3 regions of the Arthrobacter sp. YAF16 genome follow, and region 1 is predicted to be linked to each of the others. Evidence: riboswitches for the same ligand, from Rfam matches in the RefSeq annotation. Region 1 holds a riboswitch; each other region holds the start of a gene.
What was found. Region 1 has a riboswitch for cyclic di-AMP ahead of AB4Y91_RS09665 (NlpC/P60 family protein). Riboswitches for the same ligand answer to the same signal wherever they lie in the genome.
Positions count from the first base shown of each region.

Region 2: another riboswitch for cyclic di-AMP. It lies ahead of AB4Y91_RS06570 (hypothetical protein); the one in region 1 lies ahead of AB4Y91_RS09665 (NlpC/P60 family protein).
Region 3: another riboswitch for cyclic di-AMP. It lies ahead of AB4Y91_RS13710 (hypothetical protein); the one in region 1 lies ahead of AB4Y91_RS09665 (NlpC/P60 family protein).

Region 1 covers NZ_JBFRDC010000003.1:97,230-101,902, forward strand. Annotated here, with positions in the region: gene AB4Y91_RS09660 (M23 family metallopeptidase) at 1-818, shown strand, start outside; cyclic di-AMP (ydaO/yuaA leader) riboswitch at 965-1,123, shown strand; gene AB4Y91_RS09665 (NlpC/P60 family protein) at 1,387-2,151, shown strand; gene AB4Y91_RS09670 (HNH endonuclease) at 2,396-2,896, shown strand; gene mobA (molybdenum cofactor guanylyltransferase) at 2,987-3,697, shown strand; gene AB4Y91_RS09680 (DUF6457 domain-containing protein) at 3,681-3,968, shown strand; gene AB4Y91_RS09685 (molybdopterin-binding protein) at 3,965-4,673, shown strand, end outside.
Region 2 covers NZ_JBFRDC010000001.1:1,405,045-1,409,717, forward strand. Annotated here, with positions in the region: gene AB4Y91_RS06555 (Ig-like domain-containing protein) at 1-1,732, shown strand, start outside; gene AB4Y91_RS06560 (DNA alkylation repair protein) at 1,849-2,460, shown strand; gene AB4Y91_RS06565 (hypothetical protein) at 2,463-2,717, opposite strand; cyclic di-AMP (ydaO/yuaA leader) riboswitch at 2,919-3,084, shown strand; gene AB4Y91_RS06570 (hypothetical protein) at 3,089-3,850, shown strand; gene AB4Y91_RS06575 (dihydrofolate reductase family protein) at 3,946-4,503, opposite strand.
Region 3 covers NZ_JBFRDC010000007.1:73,535-78,207, reverse strand. Annotated here, with positions in the region: gene AB4Y91_RS13720 (glycosyltransferase) at 1-829, shown strand, start outside; gene AB4Y91_RS13715 (glycosyltransferase family 39 protein) at 830-2,866, shown strand; cyclic di-AMP (ydaO/yuaA leader) riboswitch at 3,102-3,282, shown strand; gene AB4Y91_RS13710 (hypothetical protein) at 3,281-4,003, shown strand; gene AB4Y91_RS13705 (VOC family protein) at 4,124-4,501, opposite strand; gene upp (uracil phosphoribosyltransferase) at 4,598-4,673, opposite strand, start outside.

The sequences.
Region 1 (4,673 bases):
TGACCACCCAGACCGTCAGGGGCCGCCGTCGTGCGACCGGTCCCGCTCCGGAGCCACGCCCGGCCGCCGTCGTCCTCGACGAGCGCCCGCGTGACGCGCACCGCGAAGCGCGCCGCGGCCGGCGCAGCGCGTTCCGTCAGGTAACAGACTTCGCCGCTGTCAGCGGCGTGGGGCAGAAGGCAGGCATTGCCCTGGCCGCCACGGGTTTGGTCCTCACCGTTACAGTTCCGGCCACCGGCCCCGTGATGGCCACCGATGCGGCCAGGTCCGGTTCGGTTTCCGCGGCGGCCCAGCCCGAGGTCAAGGCCCCGGCCGCCGAGATCAACTTCAACCGCACGGCCGTCACCACCAAGGGTGACCCGGACAGCAAGCTCAAGCAGTTGCTGAGCGCGCAGTCCGTCGGCAGCATCACCCGGGCAGCCTCCGCGGGCAGCCTCGGGGCGCCGCTGGATTCCATGGTCACGGCCTCGCCGTTCGGCTACCGGGTCAGTCCCATCACGGGAGCCGTCGGGGAATTCCACCGGGGCCAGGACTACGCGGCCCAGTGCGGCACTCCTGTACATGCCGCCGCGAGCGGCACCGTAACCTTTTCCGGCTGGCACCCCTACGGGGGCGGCAACCGGGTCGTGATCGACCATGGCAACGGCCTGGAGACCACGTACAACCACTTGTCGTCCTCCGACGTCCACGTGGGCCAGCAGGTCTCACGTGGCGATGTGGTGGCGATGAGCGGGACCACCGGCGCCTCCACCGGCTGCCACCTCCACTTCGAGGTGATGGTCAACGGGGAAGTTGTTGACCCGCTCGGCTGGCTTTAGCCAAGCCGAGGGACCACTCGCATTTCTGTGACACGCCGTGATCTGAATGTGACATTGAGTCCCAACTGCTGTACCGTATGAAGCACGCCAACTTCTCCGAAGTTGGCGCTCTTGAGTGGATTGCCTAACTCTGCCACCGCTCAAGGTCCGTTCGCATGACATCGTCTGGCAGGGGCGGGGGAACCAATTTTGGTCTTCGCAAGAAGACCTTGGGGTTAAGTCGCAAAGCTTCCCAGGAAGCAGCGCGGCCGGGTGACTCCCATCCGAATCCGACAGCTCACCTCGTAGGCATTGGGAGAGGCTACTTTCGTGTCTTCACGCCACAATGCTGCGCGTTCTCGCGCTGGCGAGGCTCAGTTGAGCCCGCTGAATTCCATGCTCCGTGCCGCCCTTGCCGGCGCCCGGACTGGATCACACAACGCAGTTCCCGCTTTTGGCGCGTCTTCGCAGTACACCCTTCGCTAAGAAACCCGTTTCGGGGCGATCCGGCGTACCCCCAAGATGCCGGAGCGTCCTCAGTCCCGCCTGCAAGCAGCGCGGACCCAAGGATCACGAAAGAGAGAACTGAATGACTACTCGTGCAACCATTGCACGCCACCGCGCGGAGGTCACCAAGACCAACTCGCTGGCTGTCATTGCTAAGGCCGTCGGCGACAACGCCGGTGGTATGGGTCGCCAGGCCGCGGTTATCGCTGCAGCCTCCGGCCTGGTCCTGACCAGCGGTATCGCAGCCAACGCTGCCGAGACCAACGTTCAGCGTGAATCGACTTCCGCTTCGGCCATGGAAGTACAGTCCAACGCACCGGCCACGATCTCCGCGGCCTCCAGCATCGCGATCTCCTACGAGAAGCCTGCTGTCACCACCGCGCCGGCTCCGGTTGTCGAGGCGGCCAAGCCCGTCGTCAACGTCCAGGAAGCGGACACCGCCGTCACCGGTACCGGAACTGGTACCGGCACCGCGGTCACCGCATCGCTGGCCACCAAGGCTCCGGCCGCCGTCAGCGGCATGGGCGCTTCGATCGCCGCTGCTGCCTACGCACAGATCGGTGTCTCCCAGGACTGCACCATGCTGGCCACCAACGCGCTGGCCGCAGTCGGCGTCCACTACCACGGCTGGCCGGCGGGTTACCTGTCCCTGGGCCGCACCGTGAGCGCCGCCGAGGCCCAGCCGGGCGACCTCGCCTACTACCAGAACGGCGGCATGGGCATGGCCCACATCGCCGTTTACGTCGGCAACGGCATGGCCGTCCATGGCGGTTGGAACGGCGGCACCACCGCGCTGTACAGCGTCAACGTGGGCTCCGGCCCGGTCTTCATCCGCGTCGGCGGCTAGGACTTAGGCGCGTCTAACGCCTGAAGCTTTGTGAAGGACCCCTGCCCTCGCGGCAGGGGTCCTTTGCAGTTTGCGGCTCGTTCGCGCCCGACCGCCGAGGCGCGGCCAGGAAGCCCGGGGAAAGAAAAATTCGGCAATCCGGGCGTTCGGTGTTTACTCTTGTGGTGTCGATCCATAGCCCGACCATGCACAGGGCAGCCGGCCCTCGTGCCCCTGGCGGGTGCGGCCGTGAAGAGGTATGCGGATGCGCACTCTCGTTCTGAATGCTGGATATGAACCGCTGGCGGTAGTCACCTTCCGCCGGGCGCTGGTGCTTGTACTGACCGGGAAGGCCAGCGTGGTGGCCGAGGGGGATGACCCCGTGGTGGGCCCGCAGGATATCCTCGGCCGACCGACGGTGATCCTGCTTAACCGGTACATCAGGCCGCGCTACAACACCCTGACGGCCGTGAGCCGCAGGGGAGTGCTCCGCAGGGACAACCACCGTTGCGCCTACTGCGGCAAGGCTGCCCACACCATCGACCATGTCCACCCCAAGTCGCGGGGCGGGGCGGATTCCTGGGAGAACCTGGTGGCGGCCTGCCTGCGCTGCAACAACGCCAAGGGAGACCACACGCCCGCCGAAATGGGCTGGAAACTGGGCTTCGTTCCCGGGCCGCCGAAGGGCACGATCTGGCAGATCAAGGAACTGGAGAAGCCGACGCCCGCCTGGGATCCGTTCCTGCTCCCCGAAAAGGCGCACTAGGCAGGCGCACCGGGCAGGCGCACTGAGCAGGCGCACCGGCGTCGCGGGCTGACCCGGCCGCGGTGAGGCCGATGCGGCTAGGCTGGGCTGGTGGAATTTGACGCTGTTGTACTCGCCGGGGGCCGGTCCGCCAGGCTTGGCGGCGTACCCAAGGCCCGGCTGACGGTCGACGGCGGCACCCTGCTAAGTCGGTCACTGCAGGCTGCCCGGGGCGCCCGCCGGACCGTCGTCGTCGGCCCCGACCCCGGCGACCTCCCACCAGATGTGCTCGGCTGTCGCGAGGACCCGCCGTTTGGCGGACCCGCCGCCGCGATTGCCGCCGGCCTTTCCGCCCTGGCCGCCGTTGGGCGCGGCGAGCCCGCCGCAGCCGGCGCGGCCTCGCTGACCCTCGTGCTGGCCTGCGACATGCCCCGCGTGGCCGACGCCGTCCGCGCCTTGCTCGACGCACTGGCTGATGTCCTCGCCAATGCCCCGGGTGACGCCGCGGCCGGCCCCGTCGACGGGTTCGTGGCCGTTTCGGCGGACGGCCGCCTGCAACCCCTCGTGGGACTTTATGGCACGGCCGCGCTAGAACGCGCCGTCGCCGACGCGGCGCGGCGGAACGCCCTCGAGGGGGGCTCAGTGTTCTCCCTCCTTGCTAGTCTTGAGCTGCGGCAGGTTCCGGTTCCGTCGGGTTCCACCGATGATGTGGACACTTGGGACGACGCCTCCGCCATGGGGGTGTCCACGCCCGGTCCGGGCCAGTCCGGGGCGCTGGGGCCCAACTCAACTTTGGAGGCAAACGGTGAAGAGCCAGGATGAAACGCTTGAAGACTGGTGCCGTGCGCTGCTCCAGGCCCTTGAGCTCGAAGATGTCGAGATCGACATCAACGAAGTGCTGGGGCTGGCCGGTGTGGCCGCCCACTCCGTCGTCCGGCCGGCCGCGCCGCTGACCACCTTCATCGCCGGCTTCGCCGCCGGCCTGGCGTCCGGATCCGGCCAGGCGCCGGACAGCGTGTCAATGCAGGCCGCCATGGGCGTGGCCCGGAAGCTCGCCAAGGAGTACGCCGCCGCCGAGGCTTCCGGGGCATGACCCCGGAGCCCCCTGACGGCAGCAGCGGCGTCGAGGACGACGATTCCGTGTCCGAACCGTCCGCCGCGCCACCGGATGCCGACGCCTCCGTCGACAATAACGCCCACGACGACGATGACGCCGACGACGGCGCCGCCGCCGTCGCGGAGGCGCCGCACCGGCATGTCGCCCACAGCTGGCAGGAAGCCCGGCAACTGGCCTTCGACTGCGCCGTGCCCATCTCGTCCTCGCCCATTCTGCTCCGGCACGCCTTGGGCCGGACGCTGGCCGTGGACCTGACAGCACTGCATGACATGCCCCACTACGCCTCCTCCGCGATGGACGGCTGGGCGGTCAACGGCAGCGGCCCGTGGATCCTGGCCGAGCCGGGCCAGCGGCTGGCCCCGCACCAGGCGAGCCCGATCAACACCGGAGGACTGATCCCGCCGGGTGCGAAAGCCGTGCTCCGCAGCGAGAGCGGCGTCATCGCCCCGGACGAGGACGGGCTGCCGGTCCTGAAACTGGGCGGTGGCGCCAAGCCCGGGGAACCCCGCAACGGCGAACACATCCGCAAGGCCGCGGAGGAAGCCGCCGCCGGAGAGGTGCTGATCAAGGCCGGCGCCGTGCTCAACCCCGCGCACCTGGCCCTGGCCGCCCTCGCCGGTCACGACGCCCTGCCGGTCCTCGGCAAGGCGATGGTGCGGCTGGTGCTCACCGGCGCCGAAG
Region 2 (4,673 bases), on a different contig from region 1:
GGGAACCGCCGCGGTAGGCACCACCGTGAAAGGGAACCTGATCATCACCGCCAGCAGGGCTGTTACGGTCAGTTCCGTCGCAGCACCTGCGCCGTTCGGGATCGAGGCCCTCACACTGCCCCGGACGCTTGCCAAAGGCGGAACCATGACGGTCCCGGTCACCTTCTCGCCGACCGTAGCCGGACAGGTCGACGGGACGTTGACCGTCAAAACCTCCGACGGCGAGACGGACCTTCTGGGGGTTCACGGCGTCGGCACCAAGGACGGACTGGGGGCAACGCCGCCCACCCTGGTATTCACCGACGTGCCGACCCAGACCAGCAGTCGCCAGACCGTAAACGTGGTCAACACCGGCACGAGCGTCGCCACGATCACCGGCGTCACCTTGCCGGGCAACGCCCAGCTTGCGGTCGACCCGGCCACGCTGCCGGCCGTGGGACAGAAGATTCAACCCCTTACTTCCGTTCCGGTGTCCGTCACCTTCAGTCCGACGACGGCAACCCCGGTGGCTGATCAGCTCCTCATCACGAGCGACCGAGGATCGCTCACGGTACCGGTGACGGCGACCGCCGTGTCGGGCGTAGCGCATCTGCAGTTGCCGGCATCCCTGGACTTTGGTGATGTGCCTGCCGGCGCTGCGGCCACCCGGGATTTCACCATTACTAACACTGGCAACATCCCCCTGACGATCACCAAGGCCAAGGCGCCGGAGGGTGTATTCTCCACCACCGTTCCAATCTCGGAAGGCCTGGTGATCCCGCCTGGAGAGTCCGCACATCAGAGCGTGACGTTCAAGCCGACGGTGGTCGGTCAGGCCGGAACCGCCGACACCTACTACCTGCTGACCGCGGACGACGGCCAAGGAGCACAGAAAGTTATGCTCACCGGAATGGGCGTCGACGATCCCATTGGCCTGAAGGCGTACCAGACCAATGCCGGTGACCCGCGGTCTGTCCTCGGCAGGTCGCTGACATTGGAGTACCCGGTGGGGGCAGGGAAATGCCAGGACTACACCAAGGGTGTGATCTGCTGGTCCCCGTCCACCGGGGCCCATTGGGTCGCAGGCGCGATCTACGCCCGCTACAAGGCCGCGGGCGGCGCTGCCGGCGTCCTGGGGTTCCCCACCACCGACCAGCTGACAACCCCGGACACGATCGGGCGGTATGAACACTTCGCCGGCTCCGGCGGGGCATCCATTTACTGGACGCCAAGCACCGGGGCGCACCTCATCACGGGCGCGGTCCGTGCCAAGTGGTCGGCCCTGGGCAGGGAACGGGGACTGCTGGGCTATCCGACGTCGGACGAGGCGCGCACCCCTGATGGCGTGGGACGTTACAGCCACTTCACAGGTTCGGGGGGTTCATCGATCTACTGGACGCCAAGCACCGGGGCGCACTTCATCACGGGCGCGGTCCGTGCCAAGTGGTCGGCCCTGGGCAGGGAACGGGGGCTGCTGGGCTATCCGACGTCAGACGAGACGCGCACCCCCGATGGCGTGGGGCGTTACAGCCACTTCACAGGCTCGGGCGGTGCATCGATCTACTGGTCGGCGAAGACCGGGTCGCACTACGTCCTCGGTGCGATCCGTGCCAAGTGGACGGCCCTCGGCAGGGAAAGGGGACGTCTGGGATATCCGACCCGGGACGAGTACGCAGTGTCCGTGGGCCGGGCTTCGGACTTCCAGCACGGGCGGTTGACCTGGAATAGCTCAACCAGACTGGTGACCGGCTAGCGCGTGCGAGTCCCGGGCCCCAGCGGTCCGCGTAGGACACTGCGCTCGCCGACGGTTTCCCGCGGGAGGACGCAGCTGCTTAGGCCAAGCCGGCCCCCGCACGACAGAATGGATCCATGAGCGAGGCCGGTGACTTCATTGACGCGGCGCTGCTGCGTGAGAGCTCGTGGCAGCGGGCCGAGGAAGCGCAGGCGCAATACGGCCCGGGCCTGGGGAGCTACGGCTCCTCGGTTGGCGCCGTCCGCGGCACTGTCCGCGACGCGCTGCGCCGGTACCGGTCACTCGGCCGCGACGATGTCACCGCCCTCAGCTCGGAGTTGTGGGAGGTGCCCGTCTTCGAACGCCGCCTTGCCGCCGTCGTCCTGCTGCAGTCCAGCCTGGCCCTGCTGGACAATTCGGACCTGACCCGGATCGAGGGTTTCCTGCGGACTGCGCGCCTGCGCGAGCTGGCCGATCCGCTGGCGACCGATGTCGTCGGGCCGCTGATTGCGGGACTGGACGGCCAAAACCGTTCCCGCGCGGAAACCGTGCTGGGCCGCTGGCTGCAGGACCCGGACGATTGGCTGCGGCGGGCGGCCCTGATGGCGCCGCTCCGCGAGCTACGGGCCGGTGGAGGGGATTGGGACCGTTACCGGCGCCAGGCCGGGCTGGCGGAGTCGGGCACCCCGGACGACGCCGGTCTGGTGAGGGAGGCGATCGCTGCCGTCACCTCCGGGATGGCGAAGTAGCGCTACGTGCCGGGCCGGCGCTCCACGACGGCATACGCCTTTCCGTCGAGGAACTGCCAGTCGGTCACCACCATAAAACCGAGCGCGTCCACACGGTCATTCAGGACGTGGATATCGAAGCCGCCGTCGCGCGGTTCCGCGTCCCACGTGGCTACGTGGATTTCCTTTCCCTCGAGAACCAGCAGCTCTGTGTTGACGTCGAAATCCTCCTGCGGCTGATCGCTGAGCTGGCAAATTGCGACACAGTGGCTGTTCATAACGGGGCCTCCGCTCGGGGAATGCTGGGTGCCCTCATCCTATGGCTGGCAGGTAGCAGCGTCCTAGGCTTTCTTCCGCGCCAGGACACGGCTCCGTTATCTGAATGTGACATTCCCGCCCGGGCCCGTTACCGTAGATGGGTGCCTGTTTGTTTCCGATACGGGCGCTCCCGAGCCGATTGCCTAACTCTGCCGCGGCCTGGGATCCGAATGCAACCTTTCTGGCAGAGACGGGGAAACCACTTTTGACCTGCAGTTTTAGCAGGTCTTGGGGTGAAGCCGCACAGCGCCCGCATTGACGGGCCCGCGGCCGGGTGCCTCCCATCCGAATCCGACAGCTCACCTCGCAGGCATTGGGAGAGGCTACAAACATGACTTCAAGCATTACTTCTGCGCGCCATCGTTCCGACGCATCCGCCGGACGGGCCTCAGCATTCTCGGGCAAATCAGGCACCATCGGTCGTCAGGCCGCAGTAATCTTCGCAGCCTCCGGCCTCGTCCTCACGAGCGGAATGGCAGCCAATGCAGCCGTTGCCCCGGCCGAAAACAAAACCGCCCCGGCTTCGTCGGTTGACGTCGGCAGCAAGGTCTCCGCGCCGGTTACCGCTGATTCCGCAGTTCAGATCAGCTTCGCCCGCCCGGCAGTCGCTACCACGCCGGCGCCCGTGATCGAGCAGCCTAAGCCCGTCACCGCCCCTGCGGTTGCCGCCGCTCCGGCTGTCGCGCCTGCCCCTGCTCCGGTGCTCGCGCCGGCAGCGCCGCAGGTCAGCGTTCAGGCGAAGGCGGCCGTGGCACCTGCCTCGGCAGCCGGCGGAGCCAACGCCGCGATGCTTTCGGCCGCCTACAGCCAGATCGGCATCACCCAGGACTGCACCGCCATGGTTGAGAAGGCCCTCGGTGCGGCCGGTATCCACGTGGGCGACCTCGGTCCCCAGCAGTTCATGGGCTACGGCAAGGTTGTGGGTGCCCCGCAGCCCGGCGACATGATCGTCCAGTCCGGCCACGTCGCCATCTACGCCGGTGACGGCATGGCCATCAGCGGTGGCATGAACGGCAGCAACCAGACGATCAAGCACCCGCTGTCCTGGCTGACCGCCACGGGTGGCGTGACCTTCGTCCGCGCCAGCGCATAGCAAAAAGCGTAAGAACCTCTTTCCAGGGCCGGTGGTCGGCTGCTAAACGGCAGCTGGCCACCGGCTTTTGCGCACGTTTACGCCGGCCGGTGAGCTCAGACGGCGTACCGCAGCAGGACGACGCCGTTGCCAAACGCGCGGGTGCCGGCGAGCGTGAGCGCGGTCCTGTCGTCTGCTGACTTGAACAAGGGATTCCCCCGCCCGATCAGCACCGGGTGGACATAAATCCAGTACCCGTCAATGAGCCCGAGCCGGCGGAAGGTATCGGCGAGGTCAGCCCCGCCCAGTGCCAAGTCGCCGCCGGGCTGCGCCTTCAGTTCCAGCACGTCATCGGCGACGACGTCGCGCACCACCGTGGTGTTCCAGTCGGCCCGTTCCAGCGTCCTGGAGTAGACAATCTTCGGCATGTCCCGCCAAATTTTGGCGAACTCGACCATAGCCGGTGTACTGGACGGATCCTGGTCCGCCGTCGGCCAGAAGTCGGCCATCAGTTCGTAGGTCACGCGGCCGTCCAGGAAGGCGCCCATAGAGGCCAGTTGCTCGTTGAAGTGGCTGTGGAGCTCCTCGTCCACCATGTGCCAGTCAATCTCTCCGTTCGGCCCCTCGAAAAAACCGTCGAGGGAGACCTGGAGGGCCAGAATGATCTTTCGCATGGGCCAGAGCCTACGCCCGGACGAAACGATGCGGGAAGGCGGCGCTCGTCCCCGGTGAACGGCAACATCCTGCCGTTTTGGACTCCAAGCTCGTGCCGTAGGCTCGCGACAAACCAATTTCGGCAGTATGTTGCCGAATGGACAATATTCGGGCACTATTAGGAGAGCCC
Region 3 (4,673 bases), on a different contig from region 1:
CGCCCACTTCAGCGACGCCCAGTGCGGCTTCAAGGCCATCCGGGCGGACGTGGCCCGGCAGCTGCTCCCGCACACGCTGGACAACGCCTGGTTCTTCGACACAGAGCTGCTGGTACTCGCCGAGAGGTGCGGCCTGCGCGTCCACGAAGTCCCGGTCGATTGGACCGACGACCCGGACTCCAGCGTGGACATCGTCCAGACGGCCATCGCGGACCTGCGCGGCATGGCCCGGCTGAGCCGGGACCTGCTCTCGGGCCGGATCCCGGTTCCCGAACTCCGCTCCGCCCTGGCCCGCGGACCGCTGCCGGCTTCGTCCCGGGCCCAGGAACAAAGCCCCGGCGGAAGCCTCTTCGGCCAGCTCGTGCGCTTCGGCAGCATCGGGGTGGCTTCGACCCTCGCGTACTTGCTGATCTTCGTGCTCTGCCGGGGAATCATGGACCCGCAGCTGGCCAACTTCCTCGCCTTGCTCACTACCGCGGTGGCCAACACCGCGGCGAACCGGCGCTTCACCTTCGGCATCCAGGGCAGCAGCCAGGCGGCCTGCCACCATTTCGAGGGGCTGCTGGTCTTCGGGATCGGGCTGGCCCTGACCTCCGGTGCGCTCGCCTTCGTCCACGGCACGTCCGGCGGAACCCCTGACCGCTGGCTGGAACTGGTCACAGTGACCGCCGCCAACCTGGCCGCCACCGCCATCAAATTCCTGCTGTTCCGGCACGTGGTCTTCCGCCGTCGGGGCGCCCCCATTCCTCCGGCCCCCGGCGCCGTTCCCTATGCTCCGGCGTCTGCCGCCAACGACTCAGCCCTCCCCCACACAGAAACGGCCAAGTAAATGACCGCAACCCTCGACCCCGCCACCGGCGGCCCGGCCGGCAGCACGCCCGCATCGGCGCCCGCACACTCGACGACGGCGACCCGCCCGGCAGCTCCTCGACCGGCCGCCGCGCAGGACCGCCGGGCACGCCTGCTGTTCGGACCACAGCGGCGGTGGGTGCGGCCCTCGGCGGCCCTGCTGCTGGTCTTCACCGCAGTGATGTACCTGTGGAACCTGGAAGCCACCGGCTACGCCAACTCCTTCTACGCCGCAGCGATCCAGGCCGGCACCAAGGACTGGACCGCGCTGCTGTTCGGCTCCCTCGACGCGGGCAACGCCATCACGGTGGACAAGCCACCGGCCGCGCTCTGGATCCCGGCCCTCGCCGGGCGGATCTTCGGTTTCTCGGCACTGAGCATGCTCATTCCCCAGGCGCTGATGGGGGTGGCCGCCGTCGGACTTCTGTACCTGACCGTCAAACGCGTGTCCGGTCCCGCGGCGGGCCTGCTGGCCGGCGGCGCCCTGGCGCTGACCCCAGTGGCAGCCCTGATGTTCCGCTTCAACAACCCCGACGCCATGCTCACCCTGTGCTTGGTGCTGGCCGCCTACCTCACCACCCGCGCCATCGAAAAGGCCGGCTGGAAATGGCTCGCCGTAGCCGGCGCGGTAATCGGCCTGGCATTCCTGACCAAGATGCTGCAGGGCTTCCTGATTGTGCCCGGACTGGCCCTGGCCTACCTGTGGGCGGCACCCACCACCCTCGGCCGCCGGCTCCTGCACCTCCTCGCCGCCGCGGCGGGGATCGCCGTCGTGGCCGGCAGCTACCTGGCGCTGTTCCAGCTCACTCCCGCCTCGGCCCGGCCGTACATGGCGGGGTCGGAGACCAACAGCTTCCTGGAACTCACCTTCGGCTACAACGGCCTGGGCCGGATCACCGGGTCCGGCGGCGGGATGCCCGGCGGGATGCCCGGCGGAAATGCCGGCGGCCCGGGCGGAAACGGCAACGTGGGCTTCGGCGGCGCGGCCGGGATCACCCGGATGTTCGGAACCAGTTTCGGCGGTGAAGTGTCCTGGCTGTTGCCGGCGGCCCTGGTTCTGCTGGTGGCAGGTTTGTGGTTCACCCGGCGCGAGGCCCGGACCTCCGCCACCCGTGCCGCGCTCCTGCTCTGGGGCGGCTGGCTGCTGATCACGGCAGGCATCTTCAGCTTCATGAGCGGCACCGTGCATCCGTACTATGCCGTGGCACTGGCCCCCGCCGTCGCGGCCCTGGTGGGCATCGGCTCGGCGGAACTGTGGCGCGGCCGGACCCACTGGCCCGCTCGGATGGTCCTGGCCGTGACGGTGTTGGCTGCCTCGGTCTGGTCCGCCGTGCTCCTGGGCCGCGACCCGGCATGGCTGCCCGGGCTCCGGGTGATCGCCGTCGTCCTGGGCGTGCTGGCCGCCGCGGCGCTGCTGCTCCGGGTGGACAGCCTGGCGGCGCTCCCGGCCCGGCTCCGCAAAGCCGCTGCGGCCGGCGTCGTGGTCCTTTCACTGCTGGCCGGCGGGCTCGGGACCACCGCCTGGACGCTGGCGACGGCGGCCCAGGCGCATTCGGGGTCAATCCCCACCTCCGGGCCCACCGCGTCCGCGATGGGCGGCGGCTTCGGGGCGGCGGGCAGGCCGGACGGCGGGATCCTCGGTTCCAGCGGGGCGGCCGCCGGCGGGCCCGGCGGACCCGGCGCGGATACGGCGTCGGCCGAGCTGACAGCGTTGCTGAAGTCCTCCGGCGCCAAATGGTCCGGGATTGTCTCCGGCGCCACCCAGGCCGCCAGCCTGGAACTCGCCACCGGCACCAATGTGATCGCGCTGGGCGGCTGGAACGGCGGCGACCCGTACCCCACGCTCGAGCAGTTCCAAGCGATGGTGGACCGCGGCGAGATCGGCTACTTCATCTCCGGCGGCCTGGGCGGCCTGGGCGGGGGCCGCGGCGGCAACTCCGAGGTCGCCAGCTGGGTCGCGGCCAACTACCAGGCCCAGACCGTGGGGAACGCCACCGTGTACACGCTGGCGAAGTAGGCTCCTCTCCCCCGCTTGCCTCCGTCTCCGCCGCGCCGTTTCGACGGTTCCGTGCCCGCTCGATGCTTACCGGCGTCGAGCGGGCACGGAACCGTCGAAACGGGCACCCACGCGGCGGCCGTGAAGGCAAGACGCCGCTCCGCAGCAGGGGCCAGCCGTTACCTAAATGTGACATCTGATTGAAAGTCCGGTACCGTTTTAGGGTGCGGCCATCGATCTGGCCGCGTGTCCGGGCTGACGCCAAACTCTGCCGCTACCCGGATTCCCATGGACCAGGCAGAGACGGGGAACCCAGAGTTCCCGGGCATTCTGCATCCATGCACCCTTGGGGTTAAGCCGCCACGTCGAGATTCCGTGCGGCCGGATTTCGCATCCGAACCCGACAGCTAACTCCGTAGGCGTTGAGAGGCGAACATGACTGAAATCAAGGCACCCACGCGCCCAGAAGGCGCTAAACGCACGTCCGACGCCGAGCGCGCGCGCCACCGCGCCGAGCCGGCGAAGCACACTTCGAGCCCGTCCAGGCCCCGTGCCCGGACCAACGGCAAGCGCGCCGCCGTCGTAGCCACCGCTTTCGCCGTCCTGCTGGGGGCAGGGGCCGCGGGCCAGGCCTCCGGCACTGCAGCGCATACGGCCGAAGCGTCGAAAAACACGGCCGCGTCCCTGCAGACCCTGGACTTCGAACGCGTCGGCAGCAACACGCCCACCTCGCCCGCCCCGATGAGCGTGGAGGCCCAGGCCTCCAAAATCAAGCCCGCTAAGGCCCCGGCGGCCAAGGCGCCGGCTCCGGCTGCCAAGGCGCCTGCTCCCGCGAAGCCGGTCGCCATTGACGACCCCGCCGGTGCGCAGGCCTACGCCGCCTCTCAGCTGCCCGCCCACGGCTGGGCCCCGAGCGAGATGCAATGCCTGATGAAGTTGTGGACCAGGGAGTCCGACTGGAAGACCACGGCTACCAACGCCAGCAGCGGCGCTTACGGCGTGGTCCAATCGCTGCCCGCCGAAAAGATGGCCAGCGCCGGCGCCGATTACCGGACCAACTACCGGACCCAGATCAACTGGGGACTGCAGTACGTGCAGGACCGCTACGGTTCACCGTGCGGCGCCCTGAACTTCCACTACGCGAACAACTGGTACTAAGCGCGGCCGAGGCTGCATGCCATGAGTGAGGCCCCGGATCCTTGGATCCGGGGCCTCACGTGCGCCTGCCGCCGCGCCGCCTGCGGAATACGGGCCGCGCTACGGAACCGCGCCGCCGCGCTAGCCGTTCGGACGGTTGGGAATGTACTGCACCCCCCATTTGTTGCCGTCGGGATCGGCGAAGTAGACGAAATGCCCCCAGTCCTGGACATCGATGTCGCTGACGTCCACACCGTTGTCCTTGAGTTGCTGGTGCGCCGCCTGGATGTCGCTGACGACCAGCTGCAGGCCGGGGGCGGTGCCGGGCGGGGCGTCGTTGAGGCCCTCGCCAATCGCGATCGAGCACCCGGAACCCGGCGGGGTCAGCTGGACGAAACGGATGCCTGGCGTGGGCCGTTCGTCGTAGTCGGCGTTGAAGCCGACCTTGTTCACATAGAAGTCCTTGGCCCGGTCCACATCCGACACGGGGACAAACACGAGTTCAAGTTTCCAGTCCATGGGCACAGGCTAGTCCCGGACGCCTTACGCCGGAACCCTTGACCGCGGGGACGTTTCAACCGCCCTACCCGCGAGGGCAGCAGTGCATGCCGGCGGCTAGACCGCGATGCCGTACAGGCGGTCTCCGGCGTCGCCCAGCCCGGGCACAATGTACGACTTTTCGTTGAGCTTC